DNA from 3 places in the Kaistia defluvii genome. Region 2 is predicted to be linked to each of the others. Evidence: riboswitches for the same ligand, from Rfam matches in the RefSeq annotation. Region 2 holds a riboswitch; each other region holds the start of a gene.

Region 1 (4,331 bases), on a different contig from region 2:
ACGAACAGGTTCTGGTAGGCCGGCTCGATCGACTGCGCCACGCCGCAAATGTTGGAGATCGTTGCCGTCGGCGCGATCGCCATGGTGTTTGAATTGCGCATGCCGACCGTCTTGACCCGCTCGCGCAGGCCTTCCCAGTCGAGCACGGTCGAACGATCGAGCTCCAGCCCGCCGCGCGCTTCGGCCAGCAGCTCCACCGAGTCGATCGGCAAAATGCCCTGCGACCAGAGCGAGCCGTCGAAGCTCGGATAGCGGCCGCGCTCGGCGGCGAGGTCGGTCGAGGCCGAGATCGCATGGAAGGAGATCGCCTCCATGCTCTCATCGGCGAAGCGGACGGCGGCTTCCGAGGCATAGGGAATGCGCAGCGCCTGCAGCGCGTCCTGGAAGCCCATCAGGCCGAGGCCGACCGGGCGGTGACGCAAATTGGAGCGGCGCGCCTCGGGGATGGTGTAGAAATTGATGTCGATGACATTGTCGAGCATGCGCATCGCCGTCTGGACGGTGCGCGCCAACCGGTCGAGATCGAGGCCGTCGCCAACGATATGATGAGCGAGGTTGATCGAGCCGAGATTGCAGACCGCGACCTCGTCATTCGACGTGTTGAGCGTGATCTCGGTGCAGAGATTGGACGAATGCACGACGCCGGCATGGCGCTGCGGCGAGCGGATGTTGCAGGGATCCTTGAAGGTGATCCAGGGATGTCCGGTCTCGAACAGCATGGTCAGCATGCGGCGCCAAAGGTCGGTCGCCTTGACCTCCTTGTGGACGCGCATCTCACCGCGCTTCGCCTTCGCCTCATAGCTCTCATAGGCGCGCTGGAAGGCGGGGCCGTAGAGATCGTGCAGGTCCGGCGTCTCGTCGGGCGAGAACAGGGTCCACGGACCATCCTCGGCGACGCGCTGCATGAACAGGTCCGGCACCCAGTTGGCGGTGTTCATGTCATGCGTGCGGCGGCGGTCGTCGCCGGTGTTCTTGCGGAGATCGAGGAATTCCTCGATGTCGACATGCCAGGTCTCGAGATAGGCGCAGACGGCGCCCTTGCGCTTGCCGCCCTGGTTGACGGCGATCGCCGTGTCGTTCGCCACCTTCAGGAACGGCACCACGCCCTGGCTCTCGCCATTGGTGCCCTTGATGTGTGCTCCGAGGCCGCGCACGCGCGACCAGTCATTGCCCAGCCCGCCGGAATACTTCGCCAGCAGCGCATTGTCCTTCACCGACTTGAAGATGCCCTCGAGATCGTCCGGCACGGTGGTGAGGAAGCAGGACGAAAGCTGCGGCCGCAGCGTGCCCGAATTGAACAGGGTCGGCGTCGAGGCCATGAAGTCGAAGGACGACAGCAGATTGTAGAACTCGATTGCCCGCGCCTCGCGGTCGATCTCGCGGATCGCCAGCCCCATGGCGACGCGCATGAAGAAGGCCTGCGGCAGCTCGATGCGGGTGCCGCCGGTCTGCAGGAAATAGCGGTCGTAGAGGGTCTGCAGGCCAAGGAACTGGAAGTTCAGGTCCCGCTCGGGTTTTAGCGCAGCGGCGAGGCGGACCAGATCGTAGCGGCCAAGCTCGCCATCGACCAGTTCATGCTCGATGCCGACCCGGATGAAGGCCGGGAAATAGTCGGCATAGCGGCCGGCCATCTCGCTCTGCGTCGGCTGGACCGGAATGCCCTGCACGAAGGAAACCGCCTCGGCGCGCAGCATATCGAGCAGCAGGCGGGCGCTGACAAAGGCGTAGTTGGGCTCGCTCTCGACCAGCGTGCGGGCGGCCATCACCGGGGCCAGCGCCAATTCGGCCAGCGAAATGCCGTCATAAAGATTGCGGCGGGTTTCCGAGAGGATCGCGCCGGCATCGACATCGGCAAGCCCGGCGCAGGCCTCGTCGACGACGAGTTGCAGGCGGCGCTCATCCAGCGGACGCAGCACGCCATCGGCGCCGCGCACCTGCAGCAGCGGCGCGCCGACCGGGGCGACCGCCTCGGCGGTGCGGCGGGCGCGGGCGCGCTCCTCGCGATACAGAACATAGGCGCGGGCGACCTTGTGGTGCTCGCCGCGCATCAGCGCCAGCTCGACCTGGTCCTGCACGTCCTCGATATGGAGCGCGCGATCGGAGCCGACGCGGCGCGTCAGCGCGCTGACGATCTGGCCGGTCAGGTCGTCGACGATCTCATGCACGCGGCGCGAGGCGGCGGCGCTGTTGCCCTCGACGGCGAGAAACGCCTTGGTCAGCGCGACGGCGATCTTGGACGCATCGAAATCCGACAGCGAGCCGTTGCGGCGGATGACGTGAAAGGCCGGCGTGGCGGCGGCGGAAGGCTTGGACGGTACGGGGGCCGGCGAAAGCGAAGGATAGGAGGCGACCGGCGCGCTACGGTCTTGATCAATCGTCTGTGTCATCGGCTTCAGCCCAAAATTGGTTGGGAGCAAAGGCCGAGCGAAGCGAACAGGACGAACGGCCCCCAAAAAGGCCGCACGAAACCAGCGCTCCACCGGGACACCCCGCCCGAGGATTCTTTCAGTCTGTCGGGGCAGGTTTCCTGGCTCACGGGTCGTCGCTCTGCCCACCTTCCCGGGACCTCGCGGTCCCAGTGGTCTCTCCGGGCAGACACTCGCCGTTCACAGTTGCGGGGGCAGCTCCGGCTCCACCCTTTCGGGCGTTCCGGCATTCCCTCTTAGCCCTGGGTCTTGCGACTCAGGAGAACCTCGACACGCAGATGTAGACGCCCATGCGCCTCCATCGTCAATATCTAGTTATTGTTGACAGGATTGCGAATCGGCGGCCCGGCCGCATTCCGAAGCCGACCCGCCAATTCCCGGCTGTGGAAATTCCTCCCAACTGCCGCTTTAGCTGGCGCTCGCATACATGCCGGTGGTGCGGAACTCGGTCGGACTGGTGCCGAAGAAGCGGCGGAACACCTTGGCGAAATAGTTCGAATCGTCGAAGCCCGACAGCACCGCCACTTCCTTGACCGACAGCACCTGCTGGCCGGCGAGCAGACGGGCGGCGCGTCGCATCCGCTCCTGCAGCACGAATTCGGCCGGCGGCATGCCCTCGCTCGCCGCGAACATGCGCGAGAAATGCGCCCGGCTGAAGCCGGAGAATTCCGCCAGTTCCGGCACGGAGAGCGGCTTGTCGAGATTGGCGAGGATGTGCTCGACCACCCGCTGGATCACGCCATTGTCGGCCAGCGACGCGCCATGCGAGCCGAACACGTCGTCATAGAGCGCGGTCGCCGCCTCATAGGCGACGGCCGAGGCGGCGCCGGGCGTTTCGCCGCCCCCATCGATCAGCCGCAGGCTGCAATCGGCGAGATGGTCGATCGTGTCGGGCCGCAGCCGCAAGACCGGCCCCGTCGCCTCCAGGATCTGGCGGTGGATGCGCAGCGCCTCCTGCCCGTTCATCGAGATCCAGAAGAACTCCCAGGGGGTTCCCGGCTCGACCGAATAGCAGTGATTGTGCGGCACGACGACCAGCATCGTCTCGCCCGGTCCGATCCGGTAATGACGCCGGTCGTAGCGCAGCTTGCCGGAGCCGGCGACGGTGTGCTGGAGCACGGTGAACGGCGTCTGGCCCCGCTTGCGACCATCCCAGCTATAGCTCGAATCGGTGCGGATTTCGTAGCCGGTGCTGGTCGGCATGGTGTGCAGCCGGTGGCGGCCGCGGGGCAGCGATACGGTCTTCATGACCGGGGCACGCTGGGCCAATTCTCCGAGCATAAAATCACCCACGAAAGCACAAATTCTCTCTGGTTCACGCATGAACCTTGCGCATACTAGCCTCGAGCCAAGCGGCCGGGCGATAAAAAAGAGCAGCAGCATGAGCCAATACCACCCGAGGCTGCCGAAACCCCGCCGAAATCGAGGCAATTCCGTACCTTTCTGACCGCCCCATTCGAGCTCTCTTGCCAGGAACCGCGCCCAGGGCGCGCCGGCCGCCTCCGAGGAACCCCAGAAACGCCATGTCCAGTTTCAAGATCGCCATCATCGGCGCCGGCAGCGTCGGCTTCACCAAGAAGCTGGTCTCCGACATCCTCTGCGTGCCGGAACTGCGCGAGGTCGAATTCGCGCTGACCGACATCAGCGAGCACAATCTGACCATGGTCCGGCAGATCCTCGACCGCATGGTCGCGGAGAACAAGCTGCCGACCAAGATCACGGCGACCGCCAACCGGCGCGAGGCGCTGACCGGCGCGCGCTACGTCATCAGCTGCGTGCGCGTCGGCGGGCTCGAGGCCTATGCCGACGATATCCGCATCCCGCTCCAATATGGCGTCGACCAGTGCGTCGGCGACACGATCTGCGCCGGCGGCATTCTGTACGGCCAGCGCAACATCCCGGTTA
Region 2 (4,331 bases):
ATCCTGAATGCCTTGCGCGCGCTGCGAGGATAACCGCGCAAAGCTCTGACCGGATTCGCTTTTGTCGGCGCCAGGGCCTCGCCATGCCGGAGATCTCTCCCCGGCATGTCTGATTGGAAAGGAGACGCTATTCGGCGGCTTCAGCGAAGCGTGCGCGCAGCTGCCGGGCGGCGGCGACCATGTTGATCAACGCCGGACGGACCTCCTCCCACTTGCGGGTCTTCAGCCCGCAATCCGGATTGACCCAGATCTGCCCGGCCCGGAGCCGTTCGGCCGCCTTGCCGAGCAGGTCGGTCATTTCGGCCACGGCCGGGACGCGCGGCGAATGGATGTCATAGACGCCCGGGCCGATGTCGTTCGGGTAATTGTCGCCGACAAAGGCTTCGAGCAGTTCCATCTTCGAGCGCGAGGTCTCGATCGAGATCACGTCGGCATCCATCGCCGCGATGGCGTCGAGGATGTCGTTGAACTCGGAGTAACACATGTGGGTGTGGATCTGCGTCCGGTCGGCAACGCCCGAGGCGCAGAGCCGGAAGCTCTCCACGGCCCAGTCGAGATAGGAGCTCCACTCGCCACGCCGCAGCGGCAACCCCTCGCGAAGCGCCGCCTCGTCGATCTGGATCATCCGCGCGCCGGCTTTTTCGAGATCCAGCACCTCGTCGCGGATGGCGAGCGCGATCTGCCGGCAGGCGACGCTGCGCGGAACATCATCGCGCACGAACGACCAGTTGAGGATCGTCACCGGCCCCGTGAGCATGCCCTTCATCGGCTTGTCCGTGACCGACTGGGCATAGGCCCACCAGGCGACGGTCATTGGCTTTGGCCGCGAGACGTCGCCGAACAGGATGGGCGGGCGGACATAGCGGGAGCCATAGCTCTGCACCCAGCCCGCTTTGGTGAAGGCGAAGCCGCAAAGCTGCTCGCCGAAATACTGCACCATGTCGTTGCGCTCGAATTCGCCATGCACCAGCACGTCGAGCCCGATCTCTTCCTGCCAGCGGATCGCGGCTTCCGTCTCCTGCCGCAGGAACGCCTCATAGGCAGCCTCGTCCAGCGCGCCCTTGGCATGCGCCGCACGCGCCTTGCGCACCTCTGACGTCTGCGGGAACGAACCGATCGTCGTCGTCGGGAAGGAAGGCAGGTCCAGCACCGCCTGCTGCAGCTTGCGCCGCTCGGCAAACGGGCTGGTACGGCGGGCGTGCTCGGCCGTGACGGCGGCGGAACGCGCAGCCACCGCCGCATCATGCACGCGGGGCGACGACGCGCGCGTGCTGGCTGCCAGCACCGAGGCGGCGATCTCCGGCGTCACGCTCTGCCGGCCTCCGGCAAGCGCGCGTCCGAGCGTCGCCAACTCGTCCATCTTCTGGACCGAGAAGGCCAGCCAGCTCTTCAGTTCGGCGTCGAGTTCCGCTTCGAGCTCCAGATCGATCGGCACATGCAGCAGCGAGCAGGAAGACGCGATCTGGATATGGTCCAAGCCGCGGCGCGCGACTACCGGCTCTAGCCGGTCGAGCAGGGTGGCAAGATTGGCGCGCCAGATGTTGCGGCCATCGATGACGCCGAGCGACAGCACAAGCCCGCGCGGCGCCTTGGCCAGCACGGCGTCCAGCTGCTCCGGGGCGCGGACGAGATCCAGATGCAGGCCCGCCACCGGCAGTTCCAGTGCCGTATCGAGATTGTCGCCGAGCGCACCGAAATAGGGCGTCAGCATCAGTTTCAGCTTCGGCAGCGCATAGGCGAACATGCCGTAGGCGACACGAAGCGCCTGCCGCGTCTTGTCGTCGAGGTCGAGCACCAGGCAGGGCTCGTCGATCTGCACCCAGTCGGCGCCGTTTGCCGCCAACCGGCGCAGCATCTCGACATAGACCGGCAGCAGGCCGGGCAGCAGCGACAGCGGATCGAGCGAGGCGTCCTTGCTCTTGCCGAGCTTGAGATAGCTCACCGGTCCGAGCAGCACCGGACGGGTCTCATAGCCGAGCGCCTTCGCCTCCAGATATTCGTCGAGCGGCTTGATCGAGGCGAGGCTGAAGCGCTGACCGGCCGTGAATTCCGGCACCATGTAGTGATAGTTGGTGTCGAACCATTTCGTCATTTCCAGCGCCGGCACGCCCTGGGCGGCGCCGTGGTGAGAATGGCCGCAATCCGCATGTCCGGCATCGCCCTGGCTGCCGCGCGCCATGGCGAAATAGATGTCGAGCGGCACGGGACCGCCGGGCCAGCCATAGATTTCCGGGATCGCGCCGACCATGACGCTGGTATCGAGCACATGGTCGTAGAGCGAGAAATCGTTCGAAGGGATGACGGTGACGCCATGGGCGTGCTGGCGCGCCCAGTTGGCGGCACGCAGTGCAGCGGCGCTGGCGAGCAGGTCGTCGGCGTTCGACAGGCCGGACCAGTAACTTTCCAGCGCGGTCTTGAGCTCGCGGCGCAGACCGATCCGCGGCGTGCCGAGCGTGGCAACGGGAAGAGAAGAGAAAGACATCGGCTTACCCCAATTGTTTGGGGGCAAAGGCCGAGCGGACGCATGCGTGAGGTCCCGGCGTCGGAACGGCGGGCGCAAGCGCACCACCGGGACACCCCGCCCAGGGACGTTATGATGTCGCGGCAGGTCTCCTGGCTCGCGGGTCGCCGCCCCGGTCCGGCCTTCCCGAAGCGATCGCTTCAGTGACACGAATTGGACCCGGGCTCGCCGCTCACAGTTGCGGGGGCAGCTCCGGTATTGCCTCGGACGAGACGCACCGGATTCCCTCTTAGCCCTGGCGCCGCGCAAACGGCCCAGGGAACCACGACGAACCACTCCTAGGGACAGCGCTGTGGTCCGTCAAGTCGGATATAAAGATATCCTTATATCCGCATAGACTTCGGCTATTGGAAGGCCGCCTCATAGGCTTCCGGCTTGAAGCCGATCAGCAGTCGACCGTCGCCGAGATCGGCGATCGGGCGCTTGATCATCGAGGGCTGCGCCTGCATCAGGCCGATCGCCTTGTCCGCGTCGAGATCCTGCTTGTCCGCGTCGGCGAGCTTGCGGAAGGTGGTACCGGCCCGGTTCAGCACGGTTTCCCAGCCGAGCTCGCCGACCCAGCGGTCGAGATGCGCCCGGTCGATTCCGGTCGCCTTGTAGTCGTGGAACGCGTAGGAAACGCCTTTCGCATCAAGCCACTGCCGGGCTTTCTTCATCGTGTCGCAGTTCTTGATGCCGTAGATGGTAACCGTCACGCCGTCTCTCCTGTCGATCTCAGCGGCGGCGGAACAGGCCGCCGATTCCCTCCGCGGATCATAACGGGCTGCGCGCGGCGCGGGCACATCCGCGTGCCAGAAAGCCCCGTCACCCAGGGCATGCGGCCATGCGCCCTGTCCGGTGCGATTGACCTGCAGATGGCACGCCGAATATAGCTTCGGTTGCATTATCATTAACGTGGATTCACCCTTGACTGTTCAAAGGCTTCCGGCCGCCGGCCTGACCGCCGCTCCGCGCTCGATGCCCGATGGACAGGGCCGGGGGCTCCGCCGTCGCACGTCCCTGCCCCGATTGGCGCTGTTGCTCGCGCTGACGACGGCGCTGGGTGGCTGTGTCGTCGTCGGACCGGACTACCAGAAGCCCAACCTTTCGCTGCCGACGAAATGGGGCAGCGGCACCGCCTCCAAGCCGTCCAAGCCGCCGGAACTCTCGCAATGGTGGCGGCGGCTGGGCGACCCCATGCTCGACGAACTGGTCAACGAGGCCGTCGCCGGCAATCTCGACGTCGCCAGCGCCAAGGCCAGCATCCGCGAAGCGCGCGCCAGCTACCGCCAGACGGTCGGCGCCCTGTTTCCCTCCGCCAATGGCTCGGCCGGCGCCGATCGCGGCAAGAGCGGCGGTTATGTCTCGAACCAGTTCCAGGCCGGGCTCGACGCCAGCTGGGAGCTCGACCTGTTCGGCGGCAACAAGCGCGCGGTCGAGGCGGCCCGCTACGGCATGGATGCGGCTGAGGAAGAGCTGCGCGCCACGCTGCTGACGCTGATCGGCGACGTCGCCACCAACTATGTCTCGGCGCGCGGCTATCAGGCACGCATCACGCTCGCCAAGCGCACTGCCGCCTCGCAGCGGGAGACGGCGGCGATCACCCGCAACAAGTTCGAGGCCGGCGGCGCCACGGCCGCCGATGTCGCGACCGCCGAGGGCCAGGCCAGCAGCACCGAGGCCGGCATTCCGTCGCTCGAAGCCGCCTATGCCGAAACCGTGCATCGGCTCTCCGTCCTGACCGGCCGCGCGCCGAGCGCGCTCGTCGACCGCATGAAGGCACCGAAGCCGGTTCCCGCCCCTCGCCTGCCGATCCCGACCGGCATCCCGG
Region 3 (4,331 bases), 600 kb from region 2:
CAGGCCGGAGGTCTCGATCACGATGTGATCGGGGGCCGGTTCGCGCGCCAGAAGCTGCTCGATGGTCGGCAGGAAATCGTCAGCGACGGTGCAGCAGATGCAGCCATTGGTGAGTTCGATCACCGTATCCGGCTTGCAGTCGTCGACGCCGCAATCGGAGAGAAGCGAGCCGTCAAAACCCATGTCGCCGAATTCGTTGACTATCAGCGCGATGCGGCGTCCTTCGGCGCCGGCGATGAGGTTGCGGATCAGCGTGGTCTTTCCGGCACCCAGGAATCCGGTGACGATGGTGGCGGGGATGCGGGCGGTCAAAGGACGAACTCCGGGTTCGGATTGGGTTTCAGGCGCAGCGGCAGGCCGGCGGCCACGAGAAAAACGGTCTGCACGGCGGCGGCGATCTTCTGGTTGAGGCGGCCCTGCTCGTCGGCGAAGCGGCGCGCCAGCGCGTTCATCGGCACGATGCCGGAGCCGACCTCGTTGGAGACGAGCACGACCGGCCCCCTCGCCTTGGCGAGCATACGGGCCAGCGCGTCGCCCTCGGCGGCGACGTCGCGCTCGGCCTCCATCAGGTTGGAAAGCCAGAGCGTCAGGCAATCGACGAGGATGACGCGGCCGGGATCGGCCAAAGTCGCGAGGCGGCCGGTCAGGTCGAGCGGCTCCTCGACCGTTGTCCAGTCCAGCCCGCGCCGGTCACGATGCGCCGAAATCCGTGCCTGCATTTCGGCATCGCGGATCTCGGCCGTGGCCAGATAGGTGGCGGGCAGCCCCGTCCGAGCCACGATATCCTCGGCGAAGCGGCTCTTGCCGGAGCGGGCGCCGCCGAGGATCAGCGCCGTGCGCGGCGCGGGGGATGGCACGGCCTCAGGCCGACCGCGACAGGCGTTGATAGAGCCAGCCGGAGCAGAGGCCGGAAAGCGCCCAGAGCAGCGCGCTGACCACCAGGGAGGCGGCGACGAACTCGCCGCCGAGGCCGGCCGGATAGGAGGCTTCCAGCGTCGGCGGAACCGGGGCGCCGATGACATGCGGCAACACGCCGAGGACGAGGCCGGCGACCTTCAGGAGCCACGAACGCCCGAAGACGATCAGCGCGAGGCCGATCGCCGAGGCGGCGGCGGTCGAAAGCCACCAGACCTGGCGCGAGGTGATCTCGGCCGCGGCCGTGCCGGGAAGCTCCGGCGACAGGCCGAGCGAGGGCAGCAGCGAAGCGGCGAAGAAGCCGGCAACGCCCCAGAGTACGCCGGTGCTAGCGTCGATCCTGCCGCCGCGGATCGACATCAGGCCGAGCAGCACGGCCGATACCCCCACCCCCATCAGCAGGTTGGCGATCAGCGTATAGGCGGAGCGCTCGAAGCCGTCGGCCGGCGACCAGGCGTCTTCGTCATGCTCATGCGCCGGCGCGGCAGCGGCGGGCGCGGCGGCCTCATGGGCGTGGGCCTCGGTCGTCGAGTGCTCATGCGGCGCGGCGGCAGCAGCCGGGGCCGGCTCGGCGCTTTCGAAGGTCTCGGCGTGCAGGATGAGCGGCTCGGTGGTGACAGCCTGCACCACGGAAAGCGCAATGCCCACGGCAAGCCCGGCGCCGAAGGCGCTCAGGATGATCGTCTTGAACATGATGGATCCTCAGGCGTCAGTGGCAGGGCAGACCGAGGGAATGCCGGGTGTCATGCGTCGCGTTGTGGATCAGGCTCGGCGCGGCGAAGCCGGTGCCGACGAACAGGAACAGGCCGAAGGCGATGGCGAACAGCGCCGGCACGATGCGCGATGCGGCGTCGCTCTTGGCGCCATCTGCGGCAATCGAGGTCGACCTCGTCGCGGTCTTCGAGAAATTGGTCATAGCGTCTCCTTCACCGTCCCACCGACGGCTGGCTGGTATGAGGCGCTGGCTGGTCTCCTGGCTCACGGGTCGCTGCTTCCTCGACGCCTTCCCGGTTTCCCAGTGGCCATCGCGAGGTCGCTCGCCGCTTACAGTTGCGGGGGCAGCTTCGGACTTGGAATCCCGCAAGGGGTCCTTCCGCACCGAATTCCCATTTCATCCCCCAAGGCCTGAGGCCTGTCGGGGGAACCGTCGCAGAGTCACGCTAGAGGGATTGCCGGTCTGGCGCAAGCCACGCCTCATTTGGCGGCAGGCGCGCCCTTGCTGCGAAATCTCGCCCAGCGGCGCAGCAGCGCCACTTCGGATCTCCGACGGATGCGGCGCACCCGCGCCGAGTCATGCGACAGCACCACCAGTCCGACCGGCACCATCCAGAAGCCGAGGATCGGCAGGAAGCCGAGCGTGCCCCCAAGAAGGAAGCCGCTTCCGATCGCGACGCGGGCCGTCCGGCTCTTGGGAAGCGGGAGGGCCTTCTTGCCGAAGCGGATGGATGGCATGCGGCTGGTTTTCTCCGTGGCTCGGATCGGGAAGGACGGTTCTGGCGCACAATGAAACGCCGAGCCCGCTGGCCCGGCGCTCTCTCTTATGTGGAAAGAGCCGACCTCATTGCAACGGTTCCGGCCGGCAACGGTTCCTGACGCCCTCTGCCCGCAATGGAAAGCCCGGCGCGGATTTGTCCGCGCCGGGCTGGAGGTTGATTCGCGCGGGATCTCGCGTCCGGCTAGGTCGCCGGGCGCATTGCCTTGCGACGCCGAAGCAGCAGCATCGCCAGCGGGAAGAGCCAGATCAGGATAGTGAGCGCGCCCAGCCCACCAGCGATCGGCCGCTCGAAGAAGCGGAAGACGTCGCCATCGGCCTTGATCATCGAGGTGATGAAGTTCTGCTCGAGCATCGGCCCCAGCACCATGCCGAGGATCGCCGGCGCGATCGGGATGTCGTTCTCCTCCATGAAGAAGCCGATGATGCCGAAGATGAGCATCATGACGATGCCGGCCACGGAATTGGCGATCGCGAAGGAGCCGACGATGCAGAAGATCAGGATCATCGGCATCAGCGTCGAGGGCGGAATGGAGAGGATCGGGCGCGCGCCGCGGATCGCCAGCCAGCCCAGCGGCAGCATGATCAGATTCGCCAGGATGAACACGATGAAGATCGCATAGACCGTCTGCGGATCGTTGATGAAGATCGTCGGCCCCGGATTGATGCCCTTGATGTAGAGCACGCCGATGACGATGGCGGTGATCGAATCGCCGGGAATGCCGAAGACGAGCGCCGGGATCCAGGCGCCGCTGACGGCCGAATTGTTCGAGGCGCCGGCCTCGACCAGACCCTCGACATGGCCCGTGCCGAACTTCTCCTTCTGTTTCGAGAAGCGCTTGGAGATGGCGTAGGAAATCCAGGCGGCGATATCGGCGCCGGCGCCGGGAAGAATGCCGAGCGCGGTGCCGGTGATGCTGCCGCGCACGGTCTGCACCGGATATTGCTTCAGGTTCTTCCACTGGGTGCGGAAGATCCCCTGGCCGTCGGCGCGCGGAATCTTCCTGCGCGGCGACGTCGCCGTCACGGTGCGCAGAACCTCCGACACGGCGAACAGCCCGATCATGGCCGGGATGAACTGGATGCCGGCCATCAGTTCGAGATTGCCGAAGGAGAAGCGCGGCTCGCCCGAGGGGTTTTCCATGCCGATCGTCGCCACGAACAGGCCGATCAGCAGCGAGATCAGGCCGCGGGTCGGCGAGCCCGGATTGACGAAGACGGCGCAGGAGAGACCGAGCAGAACCAGCCAGAAATACTCCTCGGAGGAGAATTTTAGGGCGATTTCGGCGAGGGTCGGCGAGACCGTCATCAGCACGATCGCGCCGAACAGGCCACCGATCGCCGAGAAGACGAGCGCGGCGCCGAGCGCTTCATCGCCGCGCCCGGTCTGCGTCATCTTGTAGGCGTCATCGACATAGGCGGCGTTGGCGGGCGTGCCCGGCATGCGCAGCAAGGCCGCCGGAATGTCGCCGGCGAAGATTGCCATGGCGGTCGCCGTCACGATCGCCGCGATGGCCGGCACCGGATCCATGAAGAAGGTCATCGGCACCAGCAGCGCCGTCGCCATGGTCGCTGTCAGACCGGGAATGGCGCCAACCAGCATGCCGAATACGGCGGATGCCAGGATGACGCCGAGCACATAGGGTTCGAAGACGAGGGCCGCAGCCTGTTCCAGAATCAGCATGCGTCACCCGAGAAAGGAGAGAAATTCGGTGCGCGGCAGCGGCACCATGAGAAGGCGGGAAAAGCCGTAATAGACGACCAGGGTCGTCGCAGCGCTGGCCAGCAGCGCCGTCAGCCAACCCGTCCGCAGCACCAGCATCAGGCCCAGAAGGCTGATGAAGGTGGTGGGGATGAAGCCAAGCGTCTCGGCGAACAGGATGTAGAAGACGATGACGGCGAGGCAGGCGACCGCCGAGAGCGC

What was found. A riboswitch is a leader RNA that binds a small molecule or an ion and turns the genes downstream of it on or off. The one in region 2 is predicted to bind cobalamin.
Region 1: it holds a riboswitch for cobalamin, as region 2 does, so the genes downstream of both, ABIE08_RS21215 (ribonucleoside-diphosphate reductase subunit alpha) here and metE (5-methyltetrahydropteroyltriglutamate--homocysteine S-methyltransferase) in region 2, are expected to answer to the same signal.
Region 3: it holds a riboswitch for cobalamin, as region 2 does, so the genes downstream of both, ABIE08_RS03785 (CbtB domain-containing protein) here and metE (5-methyltetrahydropteroyltriglutamate--homocysteine S-methyltransferase) in region 2, are expected to answer to the same signal.

The regions. Positions count from the first base shown of each region.
Region 1 is NZ_JBEPSM010000004.1:221,423-225,753, forward strand. It holds gene ABIE08_RS21215 (ribonucleoside-diphosphate reductase subunit alpha) at 1-2,387, opposite strand, end outside; cobalamin riboswitch at 2,501-2,711, opposite strand; gene ABIE08_RS21220 (AraC family transcriptional regulator) at 2,835-3,707, opposite strand; gene ABIE08_RS21225 (alpha-glucosidase/alpha-galactosidase) at 3,950-4,331, shown strand, end outside.
Region 2 is NZ_JBEPSM010000001.1:1,397,367-1,401,697, forward strand. It holds gene ABIE08_RS06560 (heavy metal translocating P-type ATPase) at 1-33, shown strand, start outside; gene metE (5-methyltetrahydropteroyltriglutamate--homocysteine S-methyltransferase) at 128-2,482, opposite strand; cobalamin riboswitch at 2,587-2,803, opposite strand; gene ABIE08_RS06570 (ArsC family reductase) at 2,866-3,216, opposite strand; gene ABIE08_RS06575 (efflux transporter outer membrane subunit) at 3,479-4,331, shown strand, end outside.
Region 3 is NZ_JBEPSM010000001.1:796,652-800,982, reverse strand. It holds gene cobW (cobalamin biosynthesis protein CobW) at 1-312, opposite strand, end outside; gene cobU (bifunctional adenosylcobinamide kinase/adenosylcobinamide-phosphate guanylyltransferase) at 309-857, opposite strand; gene ABIE08_RS03790 (CbtA family protein) at 862-1,608, opposite strand; gene ABIE08_RS03785 (CbtB domain-containing protein) at 1,625-1,831, opposite strand; cobalamin riboswitch at 1,862-2,079, opposite strand; gene ABIE08_RS03780 (hypothetical protein) at 2,110-2,367, opposite strand; gene ABIE08_RS03775 (tripartite tricarboxylate transporter permease) at 2,592-4,091, opposite strand; gene ABIE08_RS03770 (tripartite tricarboxylate transporter TctB family protein) at 4,095-4,331, opposite strand, start outside.